DNA from 2 places in the Stutzerimonas sp. LR2 genome. Region 1 is predicted to be linked to the other one. Evidence: predicted binding sites of a transcription regulator. Region 1 holds the regulator's gene; the other holds the start of a gene.
What was found. Region 1 encodes FliA, which starts transcription of late flagellar genes. Its sites were predicted from a motif close to CTAAAGTTTNNNNNNNNNNNGCCGNTAA; they were not measured.

Region 2: a site for FliA is predicted at 2,491-2,518, ahead of ACVRRC_RS15635 (methyl-accepting chemotaxis protein). Genes of this name have one in related genera too.

The regions. Positions count from the first base shown of each region.
Region 1 covers NZ_JBVTRR010000002.1:468,508-472,716, forward strand. The annotation lists gene fleN (flagellar synthesis regulator FleN) at 1-775, shown strand, start outside; gene fliA (RNA polymerase sigma factor FliA) at 793-1,518, shown strand; gene ACVRRC_RS08700 (chemotaxis response regulator CheY) at 1,593-1,967, shown strand; gene ACVRRC_RS08705 (protein phosphatase CheZ) at 1,991-2,785, shown strand; gene ACVRRC_RS08710 (chemotaxis protein CheA) at 2,797-4,209, shown strand, end outside.
Region 2 covers NZ_JBVTRR010000004.1:265,143-269,351, forward strand. The annotation lists gene gorA (glutathione-disulfide reductase) at 1-651, opposite strand, end outside; gene ACVRRC_RS15625 (VOC family protein) at 723-1,145, shown strand; gene galU (UTP--glucose-1-phosphate uridylyltransferase GalU) at 1,180-2,019, opposite strand; gene ACVRRC_RS15635 (methyl-accepting chemotaxis protein) at 2,623-4,209, shown strand, end outside.

The DNA of each region.
Region 1 (4,209 bases):
CGGCAAGACCAACGTGTCGGTCAATCTGGCGCTGGCCCTGGCCGATCTCGGTCGGCGCGTGGTGCTGCTCGACGCCGACCTCGGCTTGGCCAACGTCGACGTGCTGCTGGGTCTGACCAGCAAGCGCACCCTGGCCGACGTAATTGCCGGCGAGTGCGATCTGCGTGACGTGCTCATCCAGGGGCCAGGTGGCATTCGCATCGTGCCGGCAGCGTCCGGTACCCAGAGCATGGTGCAACTGTCGTCCCTGCAGCACGCAGGGCTGATCCAGGCATTCAGCGAGATGGGCGACGAGATCGACGTGCTGATCATCGACACCGCGGCCGGTATCGGCGACTCGGTAGTCAGCTTCGTGCGCGCCGCGCAGGAGGTGCTGCTGGTGGTCACCGACGAGCCGACATCGATCACGGACGCCTACGCGCTGATCAAGCTGCTCAATCGTGACTACGGCATCAGCCGCTTCCGCGTGTTGGCCAACATGGCCCATGCGCCGCAAGAAGGTCGCAACCTGTTCGCCAAACTGACTAAGGTTACCGAACGGTTTCTCGATGTGGCGCTGCAGTACGTTGGCGCCGTGCCTTACGACGAGGCCGTGCGCAAGGCGGTACAGAAACAGCGTGCGGTCTACGAGGCCTATCCGCGCTCGAAATGCGCGCTGGCCTTCAAGGCCATCGCACAGAAGATCGATACCTGGCCGTTGCCCGCAACACCGCGCGGCCATCTCGAATTCTTCGTGGAGCGCCTCATCAGTCCCGCTTCTCAAAGTCACGAATGACAGGTGCCGGATCCGCTATGTATTACAGCAAGGCTCAGGCAAAGGATGCGCAGTACCGCCTGATCGATCAGTACGCCCCGTTGGTCAAGCGAATCGCTTACCACCTGTTGGCGCGCCTGCCTGCCAGTGTGCAGGTGGACGATCTGATCCAGGCTGGAATGATCGGACTGCTGGAAGCAGCGAAGAAATACGACGCCGGCAAAGGTGCCAGTTTCGAAACCTACGCCGGTATCCGCATCCGCGGCACCATGCTCGACGAAGTGCGCAAGGGAGACTGGGCGCCGCGCTCGGTGCACCGCAACTCGCGCATGGTCAGCGAGGCGATCCGCGCCATCGAGGCGAAAACCGGGCGTGACGCTAAAGATCACGAGGTTGCGGCCGAACTTAAGCTTAGCCTCGACGAGTATTACGCCATTCTCGGCGACACGCTGGGCAGCCGCCTCTTCAGCTTTGACGATCTGCTGCAGGAAGGCGAGCACGGCGAACTGCAGGAAGACGCGAGCAGCACCCATCCGGAACCGTTTCGCGATCTGGAGGACGAGCGTTTCCAGCAGGCGCTGGCCGATGCCATCGGTAATCTGCCCGAACGCGAGAAGCTGGTGCTGTCGCTGTATTACGACGAAGAGTTGAACTTGAAGGAAATTGGTCAGGTGCTGGGAGTCAGCGAGTCGCGTGTGAGCCAGTTGCATAGCCAGTGTGCTGCGCGCTTGCGTGCACGCCTCGGCGAATGGCGCGCCAATTGACAATTGTTTGCGGTATGACGTGCTCGGTTTGCTGAGGCATTTTGGGACTTACGGAGGTCGACTTGGACAAGAACATGAAAATCCTCATCGTCGATGACTTCTCGACGATGAGACGAATCATCAAGAACCTCTTGCGTGATCTGGGGTTCACCAACACCGCCGAGGCGGACGACGGCACCACCGCACTGCCGATGCTGAAAAGCGGCAGCTTCGATTTCCTGGTCACCGACTGGAACATGCCGGGCATGAGCGGTATCGATCTGCTGCGCACAGTGCGCGCGGACGAGCGCCTCAAGCATCTGCCGGTACTGATGGTGACCGCCGAGGCGAAGCGCGATCAGATCATCGAAGCGGCCCAGGCCGGGGTCAATGGCTATGTGGTCAAACCCTTCACCGCCCAGGTGCTCAAGGAAAAGATCGAGAAGATCTTCGAGCGCGTCAACGGCTGAAGCAGTAACGCCGCGAGGGCACTATGACGCAAGCAGACCAAAGCCTGGCAGAGTTCGAAGCGACTCTGAAGGCCAATGCACCCCGCCTGATTGAAAGCCTGCAGCAAGGCCGCTTCGATGAAGCGACGCAGATGTTCAACGAGCTCAATCAGGTGCGCAACAACGGGCTCTATCAGGAAGTGGGCAAGCTCACGCGCGAGCTGCACAACGCCATCGTCAAGCTCGAGATGGACACCTGCGCCACGGGCGGCGACCCGTCACCGATCACCGATGCCACCGACCGTCTGTCCTACGTGGTGGAAATGACCGAGAAAGCCGCCAATCGCACCATGGACCTGGTCGAGGAATCGGCCCCGCTGGTGAACTATGTCAGCTACGAGGCCCAGAGCCTGACGGCCGATTGGCAGCGCTTCATGCGCCGTGACATGAATGCCGAGCAGTTCCGCGATCTGGTCAAGCGCATCGACCAGTACCTGCAGCGCAGCATGAACGATGGCAGCCAGCTTTCGCAGAATCTCAGCGAGATCATGCTGGCCCAGGACTTCCAGGATCTAACCGGCCAGGTGATCAAGCGGGTGACCCGACTGATCACCGAGCTTGAAAGCAACCTGCTCAATCTCGTCCTCATGGCGGGGCAGGTGGACCGCGTTGCCGGCATCCAGCACGACCGCGATGCCATGCGCGCCGAGCAAGAGAAGAAAAAACAAGAAAAAATGCCTTCCAACGGTGAAGGTCCGCAGATGCATGCCGATATGCGTGAAGACGTCGTTTCCGGCCAGGACGATGTCGATGATCTGCTTTCAAGCCTGGGCTTTTAGGGGAAGTGAATATGAGCTTCGACGCCGATGAAGAAATCCTCCAGGACTTCCTGGTAGAGGCCGGCGAGATTCTCGAACTATTGTCCGAGCAACTCGTGGAGCTGGAAAGCAGCCCCGATGACATGGCGTTGCTCAATGCGATTTTTCGCGGGTTCCACACGGTCAAGGGCGGTGCAGGCTTCCTTCAGCTTCATGAGCTGGTGGAGTGCTGCCATATCGCCGAAAACGTCTTCGACATCCTGCGCAAGGGTGAGCGTCGCGTCGATTCCGAACTGATGGATGTCGTTCTGCAGGCGCTGGACGCCGTGAACGAAATGTTCAGTCAGGTCCGCGAACGCGTCGAGCCGACGCCTGCCTCACCCGAGCTGCTGGCTGCGCTTGCGCGCCTCGCCGAGCCCGCTTCCGCCGATGCAGCGCCAGTCGTTCCGGCTGCCCCGCAGGTGGTCGCCGAGCCTGAGGCCGAGCCCGCTGGCGCCGATAGCGAGTTCGAGCAGTTGCTCGACGCCATCCAGCCGGCTGCGAGCGAGACGGCTGCGAGCGAGGCCGAACACGGCCCCGTCACCGACGAGATCACCGACGACGAATTCGAGTCGCTGCTCGATCAGTTGCATGGCAAGGGCCAGTTCTCGGCACCGGCTAGCGCCGCAGCGCCTGCGGTACCTGTTGCGCCAGATGCAGCCGCTGCAAAGACCGGTGATGAAATCACCGATGAGGAATTCGAAGCACTTCTCGACCAGCTGCACGGCAAGGGCAAGTTCGAGCCAGTCGGCTCGGTCGCCGGCTCGTCGGCCGACGCGGCCGAAGCGGCCGGCGCCGAGTCCGCCAAGGACAGTGCGCCCGCGGCGTCCAGCGACGAAATAACCGACGACGAGTTCGAAGCGCTGCTCGATCAGCTGCACGGCAAGGGCAAGTTCGAGCCGGCGGTCGCCGATGCGTCCCCGGCCGAGCCCGTTGCGGCAGCCCCGGCAAAGGCGGCACCCAAGGTGGAGCCCGCACGTGCCGCTGCGCCAGCCAAGCCGGCCGCGGCAGCGAGCAAGGCGGCCGCTCCGGCACCGGCCGCGGCGGACAAGGCTCCGGCCGAAGTCGAGACGACCGTGCGTGTGGATACCGCGCGCCTCGACGAGATCATGAACATGGTCGGCGAACTGGTGCTGGTCCGTAACCGCCTGGTGCGCCTGGGTTCCAATAGCGGCGACGAGGCGATGGCCAAGGCCGTTTCCAACCTCGACGTGGTCACCGCCGACCTGCAGAGCGCGGTGATGAAGACCCGCATGCAGCCGATCAAGAAAGTGTTCGGTCGCTTCCCGCGACTGGTTCGCGATCTGGCGCGCAGCCTGAAGAAAGAGATCAACCTGGAGCTGGTGGGCGAGGAAACCGACCTTGACAAGAACCTGGTCGAGGCCCTGGCCGATCCGCTGGTGCAC
Region 2 (4,209 bases), on a different contig from region 1:
CATCTCGTCCTTCAGATGGTCGCGCAGCGAGCCATCGAAACCACGCAGGAACAGCTCGCCACGGTAGAGCAGCTTAGTGTCGGCGCCGCAACCATGGAAGATCGAGGCGAACTCCACCGCGATATAACCGCCGCCAACCACCAGGACCCGCCGCGGCAAGGCGTCCAGATAGAAGGCTTCGTTGGAGGTGATGGCGTGCTCGCGGCCCGGGATTTCCGGCACGTGCGGCCAGCCGCCGGTAGCGATCAGGATATGTTCGGCGCTGTAGCGCTTGCCTTCGACTTCGACGGTATGTGCATCGACCAGTTGCGCATGCGCCTGCAGCAGGGTCACGCCGCTGTCCACCAGGATGCTGCGATAGATGCCGTTCAGGCGCTGAATCTCGCGATCCTTGTTGGCGATCAGGGTCTTCCAGTCGAAGGTCGCGCCGTCGATGGTCCAGCCGTAGCCCTGCGCCTGGCCGATGTCCTCAGCGTAGTGCGCACCGTAGACCAGCAGCTTCTTCGGCACACAGCCGACGTTGACGCAGGTGCCGCCCAGGTAGCGGCTCTCGGCGACGGCCACTTTCGCGCCAAAGCCTGCAGCGAAGCGCGCCGCACGTACGCCACCGGAACCCGCACCGATGACGAATAGATCGAAGTCGTAAGCCATGTAGAGTTGTCTCCTTCTGTAGCGAACAGCATAACCCAGGCTTTGCGCCTGATTCACCGAAGGAGTGCCCCATGCGCCCCACCCTCACCCACCTGGCGCTGCATGTGCCAGACCTGGACGCCTGTATCGCCTTCTACACGCGGTTTTGCGGAATGCGGGTGTTCCACGAACGCCCTGGCAAAGGCTCACGCATCGTCTGGATGGCCGAGCCCGGCAAGGAGCGTGAATTCATCTTCGTGATCATGCCGGGCGGCATGGATCGCTCGCTGGCGGAGAACGACTACAGCCATTTCGGTTTCGCCATGGCCACTCGGGAGGAAGTGGATGCGGTAGCCGAATTGGCGCGCGCGGATGGCTGCTTGATCTGGGAGCCGCGCGACGAGCCCTATCCGGTGGGCTACTACTGTGGGGTACGCGACCCGGCGGGCAACTATGTGGAGTTCAGCTATGGCCAGCCGCTCGGGCCGGGCGCCGAGGAATTGCCCGCGCCATAAAACGATCGGGCCACCCTGAGGTGGCCCGACTGGATCAGAACGCCTTACCGGTGAGGTAGAAGTTCTCGTAGCAGAAGTTGGTCGCCTCGATGTATCCCTCGGCGCTACCGCAGTCGAAACGCTGTCCCTTGAATTTGTAGGCCAGCACGCAACCGTCCTTTGCCTGCTTCATCAGCGCGTCGGTGATCTGGATTTCACCTCCCTTGCCCGGCTCGGTCTGCTCGATCAGCTCGAAGATGTCCGGGGTGAGGATGTAACGGCCGATGATCGCCAGGTTCGACGGGGCGTCTTCCGGCTTGGGCTTTTCGACCATGTGGCTGACGCGGAAGATGTCGTCGCGAATCATCTCGCCGGCAATCACGCCGTACTTGCTGGTTTCTTCCGGCGGTACTTCCTGGATCGCCACGATCGAGCAGCGGAACTGGTTGTACAGTTTGACCATCTGCGCCAGCACCGGGTCGCCATCGAGGTTGATGCAGAGGTCGTCTGCCAGCACCACGGCGAACGGCTCGTCACCGATCAGCGGACGGCCGCTGAGAATCGCGTGGCCCAGCCCCTTCATTTCCACCTGACGGGTGTAAGAAAAGCTGCACTCGTCGATCAGGCGACGAATACCGACGAGGTACTTTTCCTTGTCGGTGTTGCGAATCTGATGCTCGAGCTCATAGCTGATATCGAAGTGGTCTTCGAGCGAGCGCTTGCCGCGCCCGGTGACCATGGCGATCTGCGTGAGCCCTGCCGCCAGCGCCTCCTCTACCCCGTACTGGATCAGCGGCTTGTTCACCACCGGCAGCATTTCCTTGGGCATGGCCTTGGTTGCGGGGAGAAAACGGGTGCCATATCCGGCAGCGGGAAAAAGGCATTTCTTGATCATGTGAGTCCTTGAAATGAAGGTTCCAATCGATGCACTGCTTGTAGGAACAGCAGCTGCCTTGCGGTGTTGCCCGGTCTTGCCGGCGTAGAGCCTACGACCATCGTTTTCATAAGGGGTTCGCAGCGAACGCAACGGAGGAATGCAGAAAAGATGCCCGTTCACTGACGTCTTTTCCAATCGCCTGCCAGACGGGTCGGCAACGCTAATATCGCTTTGCCATTCTGTAAAGCGGCGCTATGTCTCATGCCCGTTTGCACCGGCGTGATGCATACCGCCGCTTCTGTTCTTTAGCAGTGCGCGGTTACAGCAAGATGCCAACCAGGACCGCCGCCCCTGCCCTCGAACTCATGACCTGAGTCAGTGAAAGCTGCATTTGCTCCGTCATTGGTCGAGCGACGTGGTTCACATTCCTCGGAAAGCAATACCATAGCGCGCGCCATAATGGCGCAAGGCTACCACCGGCTTCGAAGTTTCAAGAATCCACGCTACTAGCCGATACGAGCTTCAGATCGCCCAGCTCGTTGCTGCGTCGTCATGGGAAACCAATAAAACAAGAGTGCAGTGACAGCTACCTCCCGCGTGGCAGTAGTACTAAGGAAAACCATGAACAACTCCGCCCCTCGACAAATGTCCGTGCAGACGAAGATCAACCTGGCGCTGGTGCTGGTGCTGGTGGCGATCATGTCGGCCTCGCTGTTCATCGCTGCCAGCACGGAGAAGCGGCTGGTTCTGCAGGTGGTCGAGCAGCAGACCAAGGATGCCGCCGACTCGTACTTCGACAGCATCAACACCATGATGCTGACCGGTACCATGGCGCAGCGCGAGGTGCTGCGAAACAAGATCCTGGCACGCCCCGGCGTCATCGATGCGCGCATCATCCGAGGCGATGAAGTGACCAAGGTGTTCGGTCCCGGTTACGCGCATCAGGCGCCTGCCGACGCGCTCGATCGTCAGGCGTTGACGGGCGAGTCGATCATTCAGGTCGACAAGAAGGATGGCGGCCGGGTGCTGACCGTGATCAACCCGATCCTTGCCCATGCCGACTACCGCGGAACCAACTGCCTGACCTGCCACCAGGTCGCCGAGAACGCCGTCATGGGCGCCGTGCGCATCAGCTACGACCTCAAGGCGCTGGATCAGGAGGTCGACCGCAATATCCTCGTCAGCGGCGCGATCCAGTTGTTGTTGCTGATTGTCGGCGTGGTGGTGATGTGCATGACCGTCCGCCATGTGATCCTGCGTCGTATCAACGCCATGCGCCACACCATGGACAGCATGGCCGAAGACGAGGATCTCAGCCGCAGTGTCGCGGTCGGTGCAAAGGATGAAATCGGCGCCATGGGCGATGCCTTCAACCGCATGATCGGCAAGTTCCGCCATAGCCTGGAAGCAGTCGCCGGGGTCACGCACCAGCTCACCGATGTGTCCGAACGCGTCTCCCATGTCGCGGAAAAGACCCTGGCCGCGGTCAACGACCAGCGCAGCGAGACCGATCTGGTCGCCTCGGCGATGAACGAGATGAGTGCCACCGTGCAGGAAGTGGCGCGCAACGCCAGCCATACGGCAACTGCTTCCACCGGAGCGGACAATGAATCGAAGGCCGGCGTGAAGGTCGCCAGCGAAGCGCTGGATGGTATCGAAGTGCTGATCGCCGAAATCGAAAAGGCCGCCGAGGTGATCCAGCGGGTCGAGAGCGACAGCGCCAGCATCGACATGGTGCTCGGGGTGATCAACGGCATCGCCGAGCAGACCAACCTGCTGGCGCTGAACGCCGCGATCGAAGCAGCCCGCGCCGGCGAACAGGGCCGCGGCTTCGCGGTGGTGGCTGACGAGGTGCGTACCCTCGCCTCGCGCACGCAGAAGTCCACCGAAGAAATTCAGGCCATGATCGAGCAGCTGCAAAGCGGCGTGCGCAACGCGGTACAGGCGATGAAGGAGGCGCAGCTGCGTGCGCGTTCCGGCTCGCAGTGCGTCGAGAAAGCCGCACAGAGCCTGAGCGTGATTGCCAACGAAGTGGGCACCATCAACGAGATGAACACCCAGATCGCCACGGCTGCCGAACAGCAGAGTGCGGTGGCCGAGGAGATCAACCGCAACATCACCACCATCAGCCGCATTGCCGACACCACCTCGGCCGACGCGGCACAAACCTCGCAGATCAGCGATGAACTGGTGCGCCTGGCTACCGAA